One region of the Pantoea sp. R13S299 genome, then DNA from elsewhere that is predicted to be linked to it. Evidence: predicted binding sites of a transcription regulator. Region 1 holds the regulator's gene; each other region holds the start of a gene.
The links. Region 1 encodes ArgR, which controls arginine synthesis, uptake and breakdown. Its sites were predicted from a motif close to ANTGAATAAAAATACANT; they were not measured.
Positions count from the first base shown of each region.

Region 2: argC (N-acetyl-gamma-glutamyl-phosphate reductase) is a predicted target of ArgR. The motif match lies at 2,319-2,336, and genes of this name have one in related genera.
Region 3: argF (ornithine carbamoyltransferase) is a predicted target of ArgR. The motif match lies at 1,984-2,001, and genes of this name have one in related genera.

Region 1 is NZ_JBLYEF010000004.1:32,640-39,381, reverse strand. Features, by position in the region: gene mscM (miniconductance mechanosensitive channel MscM) at 1-3,066, shown strand, start outside; gene mdh (malate dehydrogenase) at 3,116-4,054, opposite strand; gene argR (transcriptional regulator ArgR) at 4,495-4,965, shown strand; gene yhcN (peroxide/acid stress response protein YhcN) at 5,441-5,704, shown strand; gene ACN1CO_RS17210 (YdgH/BhsA/McbA-like domain containing protein) at 5,793-6,059, shown strand; gene yhcN (peroxide/acid stress response protein YhcN) at 6,153-6,416, shown strand; gene ACN1CO_RS17200 (barstar family protein) at 6,482-6,742, opposite strand, start outside.
Region 2 is NZ_JBLYEF010000007.1:102,588-109,329, forward strand. Features, by position in the region: gene ppc (phosphoenolpyruvate carboxylase) at 1-770, opposite strand, end outside; gene argE (acetylornithine deacetylase) at 1,124-2,272, opposite strand; gene argC (N-acetyl-gamma-glutamyl-phosphate reductase) at 2,440-3,444, shown strand; gene argB (acetylglutamate kinase) at 3,459-4,235, shown strand; gene ACN1CO_RS22125 (argininosuccinate synthase) at 4,260-5,477, shown strand; gene argH (argininosuccinate lyase) at 5,568-6,742, shown strand, end outside.
Region 3 is NZ_JBLYEF010000002.1:241,031-247,772, reverse strand. Features, by position in the region: gene ACN1CO_RS12135 (GNAT family N-acetyltransferase) at 89-589, shown strand; gene miaE (tRNA isopentenyl-2-thiomethyl-A-37 hydroxylase MiaE) at 625-1,386, opposite strand; gene rraB (ribonuclease E inhibitor RraB) at 1,441-1,863, opposite strand; gene argF (ornithine carbamoyltransferase) at 2,024-3,031, shown strand; gene pyrB (aspartate carbamoyltransferase) at 3,267-4,202, shown strand; gene pyrI (aspartate carbamoyltransferase regulatory subunit) at 4,214-4,678, shown strand; gene ridA (2-iminobutanoate/2-iminopropanoate deaminase) at 4,751-5,137, shown strand; gene lplT (lysophospholipid transporter LplT) at 5,214-6,404, opposite strand; gene aas (bifunctional acyl-ACP--phospholipid O-acyltransferase/long-chain-fatty-acid--ACP ligase) at 6,401-6,742, opposite strand, start outside.

The DNA.
Region 1 (6,742 bases):
ATTGCCGCGCTGAGTGACAGCGGGAAAACCGTGCGCAACAACATGAGCAGCGCCGAGCTGGATCAGGAGATCCTGCAGGTCAGCAGCCAGTTGCTGGAAGAGGGTCGTCAGGCGCGGCAGGAGCAGGATCGGGCGCGGGAAATCAGTGATTCTCTGTCGCAGTTGCCGCAGCAGCAGACCGAAGCACGCCGGGCGATGACGGAGAGTGAACGTCGGTTGCAGGGCGTCAGCAGCAGTTCGCCGCAGGGCCAGCTGCAACTGGCGGCACGTCAGGCGGAAAGCGCCGCGAATAAAGCACTCGTCGATGAACTTGAGCTGGCACAGCTCTCCGCCAACAACCGCCAGGAACTGGCACGGATGCGCGCTGAAGCCCACCAGCGTAAAGCGACTCAGCTCGATAACTATCTGCAGGCGCTGCGCAACCAGCTCAACGATCAGCGGCAACGTGAAGCGGAAGTCGCACTGGCCCGCACCGAGCAACTGGCGGAAAACAGTGGCGATCTGCCGCCTGAGATCAGCGATCAGTTTCGGGTTAACCGTGAACTCTCGGTTGCACTGAATCAACAGGCGCAGCGCATGGATCTGGTGGCATCGCAGCAGCGACTGGCCACCAACCAGATTATTCAGGTCCGCCAGGCGCTCTCTACCCTGCGTGAGCAATCGCAGTGGCTGGGCGCCTCTAACCTGCTGGGCGAAGCACTACGGGCACAGGTCGCACGCCTGCCGGAGATGCCGAAGTCGCAGCAGATTGATAATGAGATGGCACAGCTTCGCGTGCAGCGTCTCTATTATGAGGATCTGCTGGAGCGCCAGGATGCGCTGCGTAAAGGACGGCAGGCCGATGGTCAGCCCTTAACCGCAGATCAGAAACGTATTCTTGATGCGCAGCTACGCACACAGCGCGAACTGCTCAATTCTTTGATCTCCGGCTGTGACACGCTGATTCTGGAGATTACCAAGCTTAAGGTCGGCAATACGCAGTTGCAGGATGCGCTGACGGAAGTCAAAGAGGCGACGCACCGCTATCTGTTCTGGACCGCCGATGTCAATCCGATTGGTTTAAGTTATCCGCTGGATCTGGCCAAAGATCTTTCCCGTCTGCTATCGCTGGATACGCTGGGGCAACTCGGCAAAGCGATGGCAATGATGTTCACCAGCCGTAACTCGGTGCTGCCGATCATTGGTGCGTTACTGCTGGTCGGCTTCAGCATCAGCTCGCGCCGCCACTTCAATGCTTTTCTCGAGCGCTCCGCCAGCAAGGTCGGCAAGGTGACCCAGGATCGTTTCCGCCTGACCATCCGTACCCTGTTCTGGTCGATCCTGGTGGCGCTGCCGCTGCCGGTGTTATGGGGTACGCTGGGTTATGGCCTGCAGAACGCATGGCCCTACCCTATCGCCGTAGCGATTGGCGATGGCATTACCGCCACGCTGCCGCTGCTGTGGGCATTTATGATCAGCGCCGCCTTTGCCCGTCCCAACGGCCTGTTCATTGTGCATTTCCGCTGGCCGCAAAACCGGGTGGCACGCGCCATGCGCTACTACTCGCTGAGCATCGGATTAATTGTGCCGCTGATTATGTTGCTGATAGCTTTTGGCAATCTGGAAGATCGGCAGTTCTCCTCATCGCTGGGCCGTCTCTGTTTCATCCTGATCTGCGGGGCAATCAGTATCGTTACCGTGAGTCTGAAACGTTCCGGCATTCCGCTCTACCTCGATAAAGAGGGAAATGGCGAGAATATGGTGAACCGGATGCTGTGGAACCTGATGATCGCCATGCCGCTGATGGCTGCTCTCGCCTCCGCCGTAGGTTATCTGGCGACCGCGCAGGCGCTGCTGGCGCGACTGGAGACCTCCGTCGCCATCTGGTTCCTGTTGCTGGTTATCTATCACATTATCCGGCGCTGGATGCTGATTCAGCGTCGCCGTCTCGGCTTTGATCGCGCCCGTCAGCGCCGTGCCGACATGCTGGCTAACCGTGCGCGCAGTGAAGAAGAGAAAGAGCAAGGCTCTCTGAACACTGATGCGATTGAAATTGAAGAGCCGGTGATTGACCTGGATGCGATCAGTGCGCAGTCGCTGCGGCTGGTTCGCTCTATCCTGATGCTGATCGCGCTGGTCTCGGTGATTGTGCTGTGGTCAGAAATCCATTCGGCCTTTGGCTTCCTGGAGAATATTCAGTTGTGGGATGTCAGTACGTCCGTGCAGGGCGTGGAGTCGATTCAGCCCATCACCCTGGGGTCGGTGCTGATTGCCATTCTGGTGTTTATCATTACTACCCAGCTGGTGCGCAATATGCCCGCGCTGCTAGAGCTGGCGCTGCTGCAGCATCTGAATCTGACGCCCGGCACCGGTTACGCCATCACAACCCTGACCAAATATCTGCTGCTGCTGATTGGGGGTCTGATTGGTTTCTCAATGATTGGTATTGAGTGGTCGAAGCTACAGTGGCTGGTTGCCGCGCTGGGTGTGGGACTGGGGTTTGGTTTGCAGGAGATTTTTGCCAACTTTATCTCGGGTCTGATTATCCTGTTCGAAAAGCCGATTCGTATCGGTGATACCGTGACGATCCGAGATCTGACCGGCAGCATCACGCGGATCAATACCCGCGCGACCACCATTACCGACTGGGACCGCAAAGAGATCATTGTGCCGAACAAGGCCTTTATCACCGAGCAGTTTATTAACTGGTCGCTGTCCGATTCCGTGACGCGCGTGGTGCTGACCATTCCGGCCCCGGCGAAAGTCAGCAGTGAACAGGTGACCACCATTCTGATTCAGGCGGCGGAACGCTGCAGCTATGTCCTGGACACGCCGCAACCGGAAGCCTTCCTGGTCGATTTGCAGCAGGGGATTCAGTTGTTTGAACTCCGTGTGCATGCCGCTGAGATGGGACACCGTATGCCGCTGCGTCACGAGCTGCATCAGTTAATTCTGAGCGGATTTGATCAGCACGGTATTGAGATGCCATTCCCGCCGTTCCAGATGCGTATGGAGACCCTGGGCAAGAAGCTGCCTGCCAGCAACGGTACGCCCGCAGCCCGCGCCTACAAATCTGGCGGCCTGTAATGCAAAACGCCCGGCAAGGCCGGGCGTTATTGCAAGTCTGAACCGTCAGTTACTGCTTAACGAACTCTTCACCCTGGGCGATATCTTTCTTCAGCGTATCCAGCATGCCTGACAGCGCCTGCTGTTCGAAAGCGCTGAGGGTGCCAATCGGCTTGCGCTCAGCAATCCCGTTTTTACCCAGCAGCAGCGGTTGCGAGAAGAAGCGGGCATGTTCACCCTCACCTTCCACGTAAGCACACTCCACCACATTCGCCTCACCTTTCAGCGCACGAACCAGTGACAGACCGAATCGTGCGGCCGCCTGGCCCATCGACAGCGTAGCCGATCCGCCACCCGCTTTGGCTTCCACCACTTCGGTACCGGCGTTCTGAATGCGTTTGGTCAGATCCGCAACTTCCTGCTCGCTGAAGCTGACGCCTTTAACCTGCGACAGCAGCGGCAGAATGGTCACGCCAGAGTGGCCGCCAATCACCGGAACTTCAACCTGATCAGGCTGCTTACCTTTCAGCGCCGCCACAAAGGTATTGGCGCGAATGATATCCAGCGTAGTCACGCCAAACAGACGATTTTTGTCGTAGACGCCGTGCTTTTTCAGCACTTCTGCTGCAATGGCAACGGTGGTATTGACCGGGTTGGTAATAACGCCAATCAATGCTTTAGGTGCCGTAGTAGCAACCTGTTCAATCAGGTTACGCACGATACCCGCATTAACGTTAAACAGGTCAGCACGATCCATACCCGGTTTACGTGCAACACCAGCAGAAATCAGTACCACATCGGCACCCTGCAAGGCGGGTGTCGCGTCCTCTCCACTGAAGCCCTCAATAGCAACGGCAGTCGGGATATGGCTGAGATCAACGGCAACGCCAGGCGTAACCGGCGCGATGTCGTACAGTGAGAGTTCTGAACCTGCGGGAAGCTGGGTTTTGAGCAGAAGTGCGAGCGCCTGGCCTATGCCGCCAGCGGCACCGAGAACGGCAACTTTCATTCTTAACTCCTTATTAAGGTGGGGCAGAGATGGGCCGAAATTCTATCTGTGTCAGACCTTAATCAACTGCTCAGGCGATGATAAATATCCGCTGTTAATTCTACGTGTTTTCACACTTAATCGCCGGATTCAAAAGTTACTTATCATTGCGCCTGAATGACCGACAACTTTGCCGTCGTCAGACAGAGAACGGCTACGAGCGTTTTCTGTTACTACTTCTGTTACTACACCACCAATAATATAACAACTTTGCAACCTTCGCCTTCCGGGGCTGTGACGGGGGTTTTGGTCTGAGCGGATTTATTTGTTATTATCGCCGCCCGCTAGCCGCCCGAACCCTGCTCATCAATCGACCGATTGCATAAAAATGCATTTAAATGCATAATCACCACTCTGCCGCAGGCGGCTGCGCGGTTATTCTCTCTATTTATTGGTAACCTATGCGAAACCCATCGAAACAAGACGATCTGATCAAGGCTTTTAAAGCCTTATTAAAAGAAGAAAAATTCAGTTCCCAGGGCGAAATTGTTCAGGCGCTTCAGGATGAGGGCTTTGAAAATATCAATCAGTCCAAAGTCTCGCGGATGCTGACCAAGTTTGGCGCAGTGCGCACCCGCAATGCCAAGATGGAGATGGTCTATTGCCTGCCCGCTGAGCTGGGTGTGCCGACCACCACCAGCCCGTTGAAAAACCTGGTACTGGATATCGACTACAACGATGCGCTGGTCGTAATTCATACCAGCCCGGGCGCAGCACAGCTGATTGCACGCCTGCTGGATTCACTGGGTAAGTCAGAAGGGATTCTTGGCACCATTGCTGGCGATGACACGATCTTTATCACCCGTGCGCGCGACTTTACGGTTAAGCAGCTGCACAGCGCGATCCTCAACCTGTTTGAACAGGAACTCTGATCGCTGACTGACGGCCTGCACTCCCGCGCCAGGTCGTCAGTTTGTTCTCTCTTCCCATAGCTTTACGTCACACTACCCTGCTACTTAATGAGCAATAAGCCTGCTTTCATGCCCCTGACCGTTGGTCAGATCGCTTACTATGCTTCACTTTTTGCGCTATTTTACACTGCTTTACATCACTGATCCGGCACCAATACCCGGATCCAGATCAAACTCCAGTCCGATATATCCCCTGGTTTCGCACTAAACGTTAAAGTGATCTATCTCACTGTTTTTGTGATTAAAAACAGACCAAAGGCTATTTTTCATGCAGTTTTTATAACGTTAAGTTATTAAAAGTAGCCATAAGGATAAAGAATCACAAAAAAACATTATTAGCGGAGTATTAATTTCTGTCGTTATTAGTTCTATACTTCTTTTCGTGATGCAAATCACACTAACTAGAAAGATAAAAATAGACGACGAGGAAATATCTATGAACGTAAAAACTACCATCGCTGCCCTGAGCATTCTCTCTGCCCTCTCATTTGGTGCTGTGGCCGCAGAATCTATCAATGCTTCTCAGGCTCAGGATCTGCAGGCTGTCGGCACCATCAGTGTCAGCGGCGTATCGGGTTCACCAATGGATATCAGGCAGAAACTCAGCGACAAAGCCGATCAGCAGGGCGCAAAAGCCTATCGCGTGATTGAGGCCTACAACAACGGCAATTATCACGCTACCGCCGCACTCTATAACTAAGGCGTAACCCGATAATGCCATTGGCTCTCTGTCTGACGCGCCTTTTGCGCTCCGGAGAGCTAAAGCAAAAACTTCAGGAGAGTTGACCATGAAAATGAAATTAGCGATTGCCGCACTGAGCCTGGCCTCCCTGTTCTCAGTGGGCGCCAGCGCCGCAAGCCTGGTATCTAATGAACAGGCACAGGGTCTGCAGCCAATGAATCAGACCATCAGCATTGGTGGCCGTAACGGCGACCAGACGCATATTCGTCAGGTGCTGTCAGAGAAAGCCGATGCACAGGGCGCAAGCCACTATCGCATCATCGAAAACAACCAGGACAACACCTGGCATGTTACCGCTGAGCTTTATAAATAATTAACCGTGATGACGCCTGAAGGCGCATAACAAATATCGACGACCCGCCTCTATGAGTAACCGCAGGTTGTTGATTGTATTGAGGAGATAATCATGAATATCAAAACAACCATCGCTACAGTCAGTCTGCTTTCCGTTATGGCGTTCGGCGCATCAGCCGCACAACTGGTAACCGCCGATCAGACGCAGAACCTGCAGCCTGCGGGCACCGTAAGCATCAGTGGAACCGCGGGAGCACCAATGGATTACCGCGCTGAGCTTTCACAGAAAGCCGATGAACAGGGTGCCAGCGCCTATAAAGTGATTGAAGCGCGCACCGGTGATAACTATCACATCACCGCACAGCTTTATAAGTAATTCCTCGTCAGATTTATGACGAACCCTTTGGCCCCGCTCGCCGGGGCCTTTTTTCATCTGACGTTTTATCTGACGTTAAAGTGCAGCCGGCCTTCCAGCTCCTCTTCCGCTTCATCAAATAACAGAATCAGTGCGCCATAGCGCCGTCGCTGTCCCCTGCCCAGATTGACGAACTCAATCTCCAGCGGCATCGGTAACAGATCGCCCGTCACCACATCCCATAATCCATCCAGATCGCAGATACGGCGCTCCTCCAGCGAAAACCGCTCGGCGAACTGGCGGAAGAAATGGGCCTGGTCGACAATTTCATTAAAATCAAAACGCTC
Region 2 (6,742 bases), on a different contig from region 1:
GGATTACCGTCGCGGTCGCCACCCATCCATGAAGTGAACTGGACCGGCACGAAATCGACCGGCAGCTTAAGGCCGAACGCCTCTTCGACCTGCTCGTTCAGCTCACGCAGGAAAGCAGGTACGCCTTCCCACAGGCTGTTTTCTACGACGGCAAAGCCCCATTTGGCTTCGTCGATAGGGGTCGGACGATATTTACGGATCTCATCGGTGTGCCACGCCTGCGCCACCAACTGACGCAGACGGCGCATAATCTGGTTACGTTCGTAGTCGGAGACGTCACTGTGATCGAGCTGCTTCAGGCAGCTGTTAACTTCAACCAGCTTGTGAATCAGCGTACGACGGGTGATTTCGGTCGGGTGCGCAGTCAGCACCAGCTCCAGTGACAGTGACTCAATAGCCGCAAGGATGTCGCTTTCGCTGATATCTTTCTGCTGCTTCAGGGTATCAAAGGTCTTTTTCAGCAGTTCAGGATGGTTCTCACCCTCGCCACTCTGCGAGATGGTCTGATACTGCTCAGCCACGTTGGTGAGGTTCAGAAACTGGCTGAAAGCGCGTGCAACCGGCAGAAGCTCCTCATTGGAGAGATTCTGCAGCGTATTGAGCAGTTCTTTACGATGAGTGTCATTTCCTGCACGGGATGACTTGGAGAGCTTACGGATGGTTTCCACCTGGTCGAGGATGTTCTCTCCCAGTGCATCCTTAATCGTATCCCCGAGCAGTTTGCCGAGCATACTGACATTACTTCGCATTGCGGAATATTGTTCGTTCATTGGACCCTGACACCCTTATCGTCTTGAAAAACTTCTACACCCGACCTTTCAGGCAGCAGAAAAATCAGCAACATTGTGTTCCCGATAATCTACAGGGAACCGGCTACGTTGCCGCCTGTCCGCATTCTGAAACGTTCTGGATAATCACCCGGTGGGCATAACATCGTCTTTTATCTAGCCACGTAATGTTGCGTTCGTCAAATGCGTTAAAGTACGCTGAAGATGTGGCTAAATAACGGAAATTCGTAGAATTTATCGGGAAGCAAGCGGGATAAGTTATTCTTATTGTTAAATCCCGCAGAATGAGGGGGCATTTTGCTGTTAATACAGTGAAATGCCCCATTTGCTGTCAATCAGTGACAAAAATGCTGCACAACCTGACTGATAAGCGCCCGTGTCGGCTTAATAAATGCCGTATCGATAAATTCATCTGGCTGATGTGCCTGATTTATGGAACCCGGACCCAGGACCAGCGTCGGGCAGAGCTGCTGAATAAACGGCGCTTCGGTGCAGTAGTTCACCACCTCGGTTGGCGTACCCAGTAATTTCTCAACCACACTCACCAGCTCATGATTCGCCGGACACTCATAACCCGGAATCGGAGGATGCAGTTCGGCCACCGTGACGCGGCCAGGCCAGCGTGCACTCACGGGTGCCAGCGCCTCGTTCAGTAATCCATCCAGATCGCCCAGCGACAGACCCGGCAGCGGACGGATATCCATATGCAGTTCACAGCAGGCGCAGATACGGTTAGCGGCGTCTCCGCCATGAATGTGACCGAAATTCATGGTGGGATAGGGAATGGCAAAGCCGTCATGGTGATAACGCTCCTGCAGCGTTGTGCGCAGTTGCATCAGATGAGTGATCGACTCATGCATCAGTTCGATGGCGTTGACGCCGCGCGCCGGATCGCTGGAATGGCCCGATTTCCCCTCAATACGGATCACATTCGACAGATGCCCTTTGTGCGCGCGTACCGGTTTAAGCGAGGTCGGTTCACCGATGATGGCGCAGTCGGGGCGCAGTTGCGTCGATTCTGAGAAATATTTGGCGCCTGCCATGGTGGTCTCTTCATCGGCCGTGGCGAGGATATAGAGCGGCTTGTTCAGCGTGCTGACATCTACATCGCGCAGCGTATCAAGAATAAAGGCGAAAAAGCCTTTCATGTCTGCCGTACCCAGGCCATAGAGCTTATTCTCGTGCTCGGTCAGGGTAAAGGGATCGCGCGTCCAGCGGCCATCATCAAAGGGAACGGTATCCGTATGACCGGCTAACAGCAGGCCGCCCGCACCGGTGCCGGTGCGCGCCAGCATGTTAAATTTATTGCGGGTGCCAGGCACCGGCTGCACTTCGACGCTGAAGCCAAGGTCGCAGAACCAGCCGGCCAGCAAATTGATTAAAGTTTCATTACTCTGATCCAGTGCGGCATCGGTTGCGCTGATCGACGGTGTGGCGATTAACTGGCGGTACAGTTCAATAAAAGGCGGTAATTTTGTCTTCACTGTTGGCGGTCCTTGGGTTAGGATGTATCCATATTCATGCAGTAATAGTGAATAAAAATACATTAACGTCCTCTGCAAGGGAACCATAAATCACTGCAGATGACAGGGTGGGTAACGGGGCAAGGCCGCGACCCGGAACGTGCGACTGTAAAAAGGGTTACAGCCTGATGTTGAATACGCTGATCGTTGGTGCCAGTGGTTATGCTGGCGTAGAGCTTGCCACCTTCCTGAATCGCCATCCACATATCAACATAACCGCTTTGGCGGTTTCGGCGCAAAGCCCTGATGCCGGCAAGCGCCTGTCCGATCTCCATCCGCAGCTGAAAGGCGTGGTGGATTTGCCGCTGCAGCCGCTGAGCAGCGCGGCTGAATGGGCAGATAAAGTGGATGTGGTGTTCCTGGCGACAGCCCACGAAGTCAGCCACGATCTGGCGCCGGAATTTCTCAAGGCCGGTTGTATCGTGTTCGACCTGTCGGGCGCGTTCCGCGTGAATGACGCTGATTTTTATACCCGCTTCTATGGCTTCACCCATCAGCATAGCGACTGGCTGGACAAAGCCGTTTACGGCCTGGCGGAATATCAGCATGAGAAAATCCAGCAGGCGCAGCTGGTAGCTGTTCCGGGTTGCTACCCGACCGCCGCCCAGCTGGCACTGAAGCCACTGGTGGATGCCGGACTATTAAACGATGCGCAGTGGCCGGTCATTAACGCCACCAGCGGCGTGAGCGGTGCAGGACGTAAAGCCAATGTTGGCACCAGCTTCTGCGAAGTGAGCCTGCAGCCTTACGGTCTGTTTAATCATCGTCATCATCCGGAAATCGTCGCGCACCTCGGTACGCCGGTGATCTTCACGCCACATCTGGGAAGTTTCCCGCGAGGTATTCTGGCAACCATTACCTGCCGTCTGAAAGCGGGTGTCAGCCGCGAAGATATCGCCGCCGTTTTCCATCGCGCCTATGACAACAAACCCCTGGTGCGGCTCTATGAAAAGGGCGTACCGGCGCTGAAAGCCGTTGTGGGCCTGCCTTACTGTGATATCGGTTTTGAAGTACAGGGCGAACATCTGATTGTCGTAGCCGCCGAAGATAATCTGCTGAAAGGCGCGGCATCGCAGGCGGTACAGTGCCTGAACATCCGGTTCGGCTTCCCTGAAACGCAGTCACTGATTTAACGGACGAATAAACCATGACCAATCCATTGATTATTAAGCTGGGCGGCGTGTTGTTAGACAGCGAAGAAGCGCTGGCCCGCTTGTTTGAAGCGCTGCTGAACTATCGCAGTGCCCATCAGCGTCCCCTGATCATTGTCCACGGCGGCGGTTGCCTGGTCGATGAACTGATGAAAAAGCTGGCGCTACCGGTGATGAAGAAAAATGGCCTGCGCGTCACTCCAGCCGATCAGATCGACATCATTACCGGTGCGCTGGCGGGAACCGCAAATAAAACGCTGCTGGCCTGGGCAAAGAAATCGGGCATCAACGCGGTCGGCCTCTGCCTGGGCGATGCGGGCATCGTCAATGTCGCCCCGTTCGATGAAGAACTCGGCCATGTTGGCCACGCAACGCCGGGCGATCCGGCACTGCTGAACACCCTGCTGGCGGCCGGTTACATGCCGGTGGTGAGCTCTATTGGTATTACTGACAGCGGCGATCTGATGAACGTCAACGCTGACCAGGCGGCGACCGCACTGGCCTCGACGCTGGGCGCCGATCTGGTTCTGTTGTCAGACGTCAGTGGTATTCTCGACGGCAAAGGTCAGCGCATCGAAGAGATGACCGCCGACAAAGCTGAGCAGCTGATTACCCAGGGCATTATTACCGATGGCATGATTGTTAAAGTGCACGCTGCGCTTGATGCGGCGCGTACGCTGGGCCGTCCGGTGGATATTGCCAGCTGGCGTCACGCTGAGCGGTTGCCTGACCTGTTTAACGGCGTGTCGATTGGCACCCGGATTCTCGCTTAACGACTCTGATTCAAGGATTACGAAATGCAAACGCAAAACATCAAAAAAATCGTTCTGGCTTACTCCGGTGGTCTTGATACTTCGGCCATCATTCCATGGCTGAAAGAGAACTACGGCGGCTGTGAAGTGGTCGCTTTCGTAGCGGACATCGGTCAGGAGCGCGGCGATCTGGAAGGTGTAGAGAAGAAAGCTCTGCAGTCTGGCGCATCTGAATGTCACGTGGTTGACCTGCGTGAAGAGTTCATCAGCGACTACGTTTATCCGGTGCTGCAGACCGGTGCTCTGTATGAAGGCACCTATCTGCTGGGCACGTCTATGGCGCGTCCTATCATCGCTAAAGCGCAGGTTGAGCTGGCGCTGAAAGTGGGCGCGGATGCGCTATGTCATGGTGCAACCGGTAAAGGGAATGACCAGGTGCGTTTCGAAACCACCTACACCGCGCTGGCACCTCAGCTGAAAGTCGTGGCACCGTGGCGTGAATGGAACCTGCGTTCACGTGAAGCGCTGCTGGACTACCTGAAAGAGCGCAACATTCCGACCACCGCGTCGCTGGAAAAAATCTACAGCCGCGATGAAAACGCCTGGCACATCTCCACCGAAGGCGGCGTGCTGGAAAGCCCGGCCAATGCACCGAACAAAGATTGCTGGGTCTGGACTGTCGATCCGCTGGAAGCGCCTGACCAGCCTGAAGAAGTGACCGTGACCGTAGAGAAAGGTCGGGTTGTGGCAGTTAACGGCGAAAAACTGAGTCCGTTCCAGTGCCTGGAAAAACTGAACGTGCTGGGCGCAAAACATGGCGTCGGCCGTATCGATATCGTTGAAAACCGTCTGGTGGGCATTAAATCCCGCGGCTGCTACGAAACCCCTGGCGGTACCATCATGGTGAATGCGCTGCGTGCGGTTGAGCAGCTGGTGCTGGATCGCGATAGCTTCAAATGGCGTGAGCAACTGGGTCACGAGATGTCTTATGTGGTGTATGACGGTCGCTGGTTCGCCCCGCTGCGTAAGTCGATTCAGGCTGCTGCCGAATCACTGGCGGAAGAGGTTAACGGTGAAGTGGTGCTGCAGCTCTATAAAGGCCACGCGACTGCCACCCAGAAGCGTTCCGCGAACAGCCTCTACTCGGAAGAGTTCGCCACCTTCGGTGAAGATGAAGTCTACGATCACCGTCACGCGGGCGGCTTTATCCGTCTGTTCTCGCTCTCTTCGCGTATCCGCGCCCTGAACGAGCAGAAAAAGTAATTTTCAGGCGGGGTGCGCCTCGCCTCACAGTTTTCATTCAGGGGCGGCATTTATGCCGCCTCTTGTTTAACGATTCAGAGGAGTTTTCACATGGCACTTTGGGGTGGACGGTTTACTCAGGCAGCGGATCAGCGTTTTAAACAGTTCAATGACTCGCTGCGCTTCGATTACCGCCTGGCAGAACAGGACATCATTGGCTCTGTTGCCTGGTCCAAAGCGCTGGTGACGGTCAATGTCCTGACTCAGGATGAGCAGCAGCAACTGGAAGTAGCCCTGAATACGTTACTGGATGAAGTACGTGAGAATCCTGAGCAGATCCTGCAGAGCGACGCTGAAGATATCCACAGCTGGGTTGAAGGCAAGCTGATCGATAAAGTCGGTTCGCTGGGTAAAAAGCTGCACACCGGTCGGAGCCGTAACGATCAGGTCGCGACCGATCTGAAATTATGGTGCAAGCTGCAGATTGAAGCGCTGCTGGGTGCCACACGTGATCTGCAGCAGGCGCTGGTGGTGACTGCTGAAGCCAATCAGGATGCCGTGATGCCAGGCTACACCCACCTGCAGCGTGCGCAGCCGGTGACGTTTGCGCACTGGTGTCTGGCCTACGTTGAAATGCTGGCGCGTGATGAGAGCCGTCTGCAGGATACCCTGAAGCGGCTTGATGTCAGCCCGCTAGGCTGTGGCGCACTGGCCGGTACTGCCTACGAGATCGATCGTCAGCAGCTGGCAGGCTGGCTGGGCTTTGCTTCCGCCACGCGCAACAGTCTGGATACCGTCTCAGACCGCGATCACGTGCTGGAGCTGCTTTCTGACGCGGCTATCGGCATGGTGCATCTGTCGCGCTTTGCCGAAGATATGATCTTCTTCAACACCGGCGAGGCAGGCTTTATCGAGCTGTCAGATAAAGTGACCTCCGGCTCATCGCTGATGCCGCAGAAGAAAAACCCGGATGCACTGGAGCTGATTCGCGGCAAGTGTGGTCGGGTGCAGGGCGCATTGACCGGCATGATGATGACGCTGAAAGGTCTGCCACTGGCGTACAACAAAGATATGCAGGAAGACAAAGAGGGGCTGTTCGACGCACTCGACACCTGGCTTGACTGTCTGCATATGTCCGTGCTGGTACTGGATGGTCTGCAGGTTAAACGTCCGCGTTGTCAGGAAGCGGCTGAACAGGGCTACGCAAACTCCACCGAGCTGGCCGACTATCTGGTCGCCAAAGGCGTGCCGTTCCGTGAAGCACACCATATCGTCGGTGAAGTCGT
Region 3 (6,742 bases), on a different contig from region 1:
GGTTTGGATTATCAGCAATATTGCTTTTACATGACGATAATGTTACTTCTGGTATATGTCCAACCGATTTGCATAATCCAATCCCAACATGATTTCTGACTCTCAGCACCTCCAGGTGCGGCCGATTACTGCCGCCGATAATCCGCATATTGCCCAGGTGATCCGTGATGTTTCTGCGGAGTTCGGCCTGACGGCTGACAAGGGCTATACCGTTTCCGATCCGCAGCTCGACCAGCTGTTTGAGCTGTACAGTGCCGAACAGAGCGCCTACTGGATTGTTGAGTATCAGGGCAAGGTGGTGGGTGGCGGCGGTGTTGCGCCTCTCGCCTGCAGCGCGCCCGATATTTGCGAACTGCAAAAGATGTACTTTCTGCCCGAGGTGCGCGGTCAGGGTCTGGCGCGCGAACTGGCGCTGCGGGCGATGGAACATGCTCGCGGCCATGGCTTTCGTCGCTGCTATCTGGAAACTACCGCCAGCCTGACGCGGGCCATTAAACTGTATGAGTCGCTGGGCTTTGAGCATATCGACAGCGCGATGGGCTGCACCGGCCATGTCGACTGCGAAGTGCGGATGCTGAAATTACTGTGACAATCGGGGCTGGCAGCCCCGCTGATATGATCGAATCAAAACGCTGGCACGCCGCTGTGAAAGCGTAATTCGTTGTCAGGCTCGCTGATAAGCCGCCCTTCTGTTACCCCAATCGCCTGTACCCGTGGCGCGATATCTTTACCGGCAATCTGCGCCGCCAGCGTTAAATAGTCCTGATAATGCCGCGCCTCTGAGCGCAGCAGCGACAGATAGAACTTCGCCAGCTCCTCATCAAGATACGGTGCCAGACTGGCGAAACGTTCGCAGGAGCGCGCCTCGATGTAAGCGCCACAGATCAGCTTATCCACCAGCGTTTCCGGCTCATGCGTGGTCACTTCACGCAGCAGCGATTTGGCATAGCGGCTGGCGGTGATCTTCTGATAAACCAGTCCGCGCGACTGCATAATTTCCCACACCTGATAGAAGTGATGCAGCTCCTCTTTAATCAGCAGCACCATCTTCTCCACCAGCTCATCCGCCCACGGCAGCGTATTACGCACGATAATGCGTTTCGTCAGGCTCTTATGGGCGTTGATAAAGTCGCTGTCGCCATCTTCGCGGAAGATAAAATCTTCATAGGGTTTCAGCCACGCCAGAATGGCGTCGCCGCTGGGTTTGTCAGCCACATATTTGCGGATCAGCCACACTGCGGTCTGCGCGGCTTTTAGCTCGCACACCAGATGGTCGGTTAACAGCAGGGTCAGATTTTCCGGTTTGCGCGCCTCATCAATCCAGGCCTGTGGCGTGCGGCAGTGCAGAAACTGATAGATCGGTTCGAGTAAGGGTGCGTAGTTCATGATGTCAAAAGGCGTGGCAGAAGTGACAGGCGGAGAACTCTCCGCCCCGGCTACTTAGTGGCGAATACCATCATCGTCTTTATCTTCGGTGGTGTCGTCATCTTCGTCTTCATCTTCGGCATCAGGATCTTCAAAATAGGTGCCCCAGCCGTCGTAATCGACGTTGTATTTACCAATCAGGTTCACCAGCTGCTCAACCTGTACATCGATCAGTTCAGGCTTCAGCGCAGATTCGCTGATGATATCGACGCACATAACGGTGGTGCCATCTTCCAGCTCCAGCTCTTCCGGCTCGGTCACTTCATAACCTAGCTTGAAGGCGTCAACCGCGGCTTTTTCCAGCGAATCAAAATTATTGCATGAGAGATGGTGTTCGATGGTGTAGAGCGCATCAGGATCGCTGCCATCCTCCAGCAGCTCTTCGATAATCAGCCGCGTCTCTTCCTGCTGCTCTTCCAGTAATGCTTCATATGCCATGACGATGTCCTCTCTGAGTTCGGCAATAATCACTTATTTTCCCACACTGCCTGTCGCGCCACTACACAAAACGAAAAGTTTATTAGCCTTGTACTTGAAAATGCATATTCATACGGTTAAATTGAATTTTAATTCATTTTGATGATTACCGGAGTGTTGTATGAGTCAGCTGTATCAGCGCCATTTCCTCAGGCTTCTGGATTTTACCCCCGCCGAAATTGATCACCTGCTCTCCCTTTCCGCTGAATTAAAACAGGCTAAAAAAAGCGCCAGCGAAGTGCAGTATCTGAAAGGTAAAAACATCGCGCTCATCTTCGAAAAAGACTCGACCCGTACCCGATGCTCTTTCGAAGTTGCCGCTTATGATCAGGGTGCAAACGTCACTTATCTGGGGCCGAGTGGCAGTCAGATTGGCCATAAAGAGTCGATGCGCGACACTGCGCGGGTACTGGGCCGGATGTACGATGGCATTCAGTATCGCGGTTACGGTCAGGAACTGGTGGAGACGCTGGCGGAACACGCCGGTGTGCCAGTGTGGAACGGCCTGACCACCGAGTTTCACCCGACCCAGCTGCTGGCCGACCTGCTGACCATGCAGGAGCATCTGCCGGGCAAAAAGCTCAGCGAGATGACGCTGGTCTATGTTGGCGATGCGCGCAACAACATGGGTAACACCATGCTCGAAGCCGCCGCCCAGGTGGGTCTGGATCTGCGTCTGGTGGCACCGAAGAGCTGCTGGCCAGAAGAAGAACTGGTGGCGCAGTGCCGCGCAGCCGCGCAGCAGACCGGCGGTAAAATCACCCTCACCGAAAATATTGCCGATGGCGTGAAAGGCGCTGACTTTATCTACACCGATGTCTGGGTGTCGATGGGCGAAGCCAAAGAAGTCTGGGCCGAACGTATCGCCCTGCTGCGTGACTATCAGGTTAACCGGGCCATGCTCGATCTGACCGGCAACCCTCAGGTTAAATTCCTGCACTGCCTGCCCGCTTTCCATGACGATCAGACCACACTGGGCCAGCAGATGGCAGAACAGTACGATCTGCCCAACGGCATGGAAGTGAGCAACGAAGTGTTTGAGTCGCCGCACAGCATTGTGTTCGACCAGGCCGAGAACCGGATGCACACCATTAAAGCGGTGATGGTCGCTACGCTGGGCCAGCGCTGACCGATCCGCTACAGAGGCGCAAACGTTTTCCTCTTGCTGCTCCCCCGCGAACGGGTATAATGCGGCCCAATTTGCCGGAGGAAATATGCTACAGCTCAGCGCACAATTTGACGCTCAATCACGCCTGACCGCAGGCGGTGCTGTTGTTTCTTTCGGTCATCGACCCGATCTTAAAAAAGCCCCTTAAGCAGGGGCTTTTTTTTGTCCGCAATCCGGCCGCGCAGAGGAGAAAGCTATGCCTAACCCGCTATATCGCAAGCACATTATTTCAATCAACGACCTTAGTCGTGAAGAGCTGGAACTGGCACTGGACACCGCCGCTACGCTTAAAGCCCATCCGCAGCCGGAACTGCTGAAGCACAAGGTGATCGCCAGCTGCTTCTTTGAGGCCTCGACCCGAACCCGCCTGTCGTTTGAAACCGCGATTCATCGTCTTGGCGCGTCAGCGGTGGGTTTTGCGGACGGCAGTAATACCTCGCTGGGAAAGAAAGGCGAAACCCTGGCCGACACCATTTCAGTGATCAGTACCTACGTCGATGCAATCGTGATGCGTCATCCGCAGGAAGGCGCGGCGCGGCTGGCGACCGAGTTCTCCGGCGGTATCCCGATTCTCAACGCCGGTGACGGCGCGAACCAGCATCCGACGCAGACGCTGCTCGATCTCTTCACCATTCAGGAGACGCAGGGCCGCCTTAGTCAGCTGAACGTGGCGATGGTCGGCGACCTGAAGTATGGCCGTACGGTGCACTCTCTGACGCAGGCTCTGGCGAAGTTTGATGGCAACCGCTTCTTCTTCATCGCACCCGATGCGCTGGCGATGCCGGCTTACATCACCGACATGCTGGATGAGAAGAATATCGCCTGGTCACGGCATGACAGCTTTGAAGAGGTGATGCCGCAGCTCGATATCCTCTACATGACGCGGGTGCAAAAAGAGCGGCTCGATCCGTCCGAATATGCCAATGTCAAAGCGCAGTTCATTCTGCGCGCCGCCGATCTCAGTACGGCGCGCGACAACATGAAGGTGCTGCACCCGTTGCCGCGCATCGACGAGATCACGACCGATGTCGATAAAACCCCTTACGCCTGGTATTTCCAGCAGGCGGGTAACGGCATCTATGCACGCCAGGCTCTGCTGGCTCTGGTTTTAAACAGCGAACTCGCCCTGTAAGGAGAACCCCCATGACGCAGGACAACAAATTGCAGGTCGAAGCGATCAAACGCGGCACGGTCATCGACCATATTCCGGCGCAGATCGGCTTTAAATTGCTCTCCCTGTTCCGGCTGACCGAAACCGATCAGCGCATTACCATCGGTCTGAATCTGCCCTCGGGCGAGATGGGCCGCAAAGATCTGATCAAGATTGAGAACACCTTTCTCACCGACGATCAGGTGAATCAGCTGGCGGTCTATGCGCCCCATGCCACGGTTAACCGCATCGACGATTATGAAGTGGTGGCGAAGATCGCCCCGACGCTGCCGGATCACGTTGAACGGGTGCTGACCTGCCCCAACAGCAACTGCATCAGCCGCAGCGAGCCGGTCTTCTCCAGCTTTGCCGTGAAGCAGCGCGCCGACGATGTGCATCTGAAGTGCAAATATTGCGAGAAAGAGTTCGCCCGGCATGTGGTGCTGGGTCACTGGTAATCGCCCTGCCCGACCCTATAATGGGCAGCACCGGCGGCATCGCCGCCTGACGACATAATCAAAGGAGCAATGATGTCTCGTGAAATCAGTACTGCAAAAGCCCCTGCCGCTATCGGTCCCTACGTTCAGGGTGTCGATCTGGGCAGCATGATCATTACTTCGGGTCAGATTCCGGTCGATCCGGCGACCGGCCAGGTGGCAGATGACGTTGCCGCACAGGCGCGTCAGTCACTGGAAAATGTGAAAGCGATTGTTGAAGCCGCGGGTCTGAAGGTTGGCGACATCGTGAAGACCACGGTGTTTGTGAAGGATTTAAATGATTTCGCCACGGTCAACGCGACGTATGAGGCGTTTTTCACCGAGCATGAAGCTAACTTCCCGGCGCGTTCGTGTGTCGAAGTGGCGCGTCTGCCAAAAGATGTGAAAATCGAAATCGAAGCGATTGCCATTCGCCGCTAACCGGCGTTGATAACGTCCGCTGTGAAAGCGTACGCGCGCCTCTCTCCACCGATGCCGGAGAGAGGCGGTGAATCACTTACCGCTTAGCCGGTCGCCACAGCCACAGCACCGTAATTGCCAGCGCAAACAGCACGCCAAAGCCGACGCCCGTCGCCACCGCAGGTGCTCCCGCCTTAATCGCCAGCGTATAGAGTCCCAGCATGATCAGCATGGCGCTGTTCTCACCCAGATTCTGCACCGCAATCGCATTGCCTGAACCGACGCTCTCTTTACCCCGCGCCTGCAGCAGCGCATTCAGCGGCACGACAAAGAAGCCGCCCAGCGCACCAATCAGCATCAGCACTAAATACGCATTCATCAGGGAGTGCTGCAGCGCGAAGACCACCACCATTACGCCAATCAGCACGCCAGCTGGCATACAGCGACGCACGGTCTCCAGCGTCACCAGCTTCGCCGCTGCTGCCGCGCCAATCACGATGCCGATCGCCACCATGGCATTCAGCGTGGTTGGCGTGGTGTTGTCATGGATGCCCAGCGCCACCGGCACCCAGAGCACCAGCAGGAAACGCAGCGTCACGCCCGCACCCCAGAACAGACTGGTGCCGAGCAGCGAGAAGCGCGTCTCTGCGTCACGCCACAGCAGCGTGGCGGCACTGAAGAAGCTGCGCGTCATCACGCCGAACTGCCAGCTCTGACCGGGACGTGCCGCCTGCAGTTTCGGGATAAACAGGTTCGCAACCACGGCAATGCCGTAGGTCAGCGCACAGATCCCCAGCGCCGCCAGAATATGCCAGTCGGCCAGCATCCCGCCGGCCACCGAACCCAGAAGAATAGCGGCGATGGTCGATGCCTCCATCAGCCCGTTGGCTTTCACCAGCTTTTCGCCGTGGGTGATTTCACCAAGGATGCCATATTTGGCCGGAGAATAGGCCGCTGCGCCTGCGCCCACCAGGGTATAGCCGACGAAGGGATTGAAGCCGAAGCAGATCACCAGCGCGCCGAGCAGCTTCAGGCTGTTGGCGAGCATCATCACCCGCCCTTTCGCCATGCTGTCCGCTACCTGACCGACAAAAGGCGCCAGCAGAATATAGGCCGCGACAAACAGCATCTGTAATACCGGCTGGCTCCACTCGGGATAGAACTGGCTTTTCAGTACCGCCAGCGTGGCAAACAGCAGCGCGTTATCGCCAAAAGCCGAAAAGAACTGGGCGATAATCACGGCAATCATGCCGCGCGACATCAGCGGCGCATTACGATCAAGGCTCATGCCTGCTCCTCTTCCGCCATTTTTTTCAGCGTGACGTAATCAGGTTTACCACTGCCCAGCTGCGGCAGCTGCTTCATGACACGGATGTCACGCGGCAGTGCCAGCTCTGGCGCACCCAGCTCGCGGGCCGCTTTCTGCAACCTGTCGCGCGCCAGCTCAGCATCAGTGGTGAACAGCACCAGTGCCTCACCGCGCTGCCCATCCGGGCGCAGCGACGCCGCGTGTTGTTTGTCCGGCGACGCTTTGAGGGCGATCTGCTCGACGATCTCCAGCGACACCATCTCACCGGCGATCTTCGCAAAGCGTTTGGCACGTCCCTGAATCTGGCAGAAACCGCC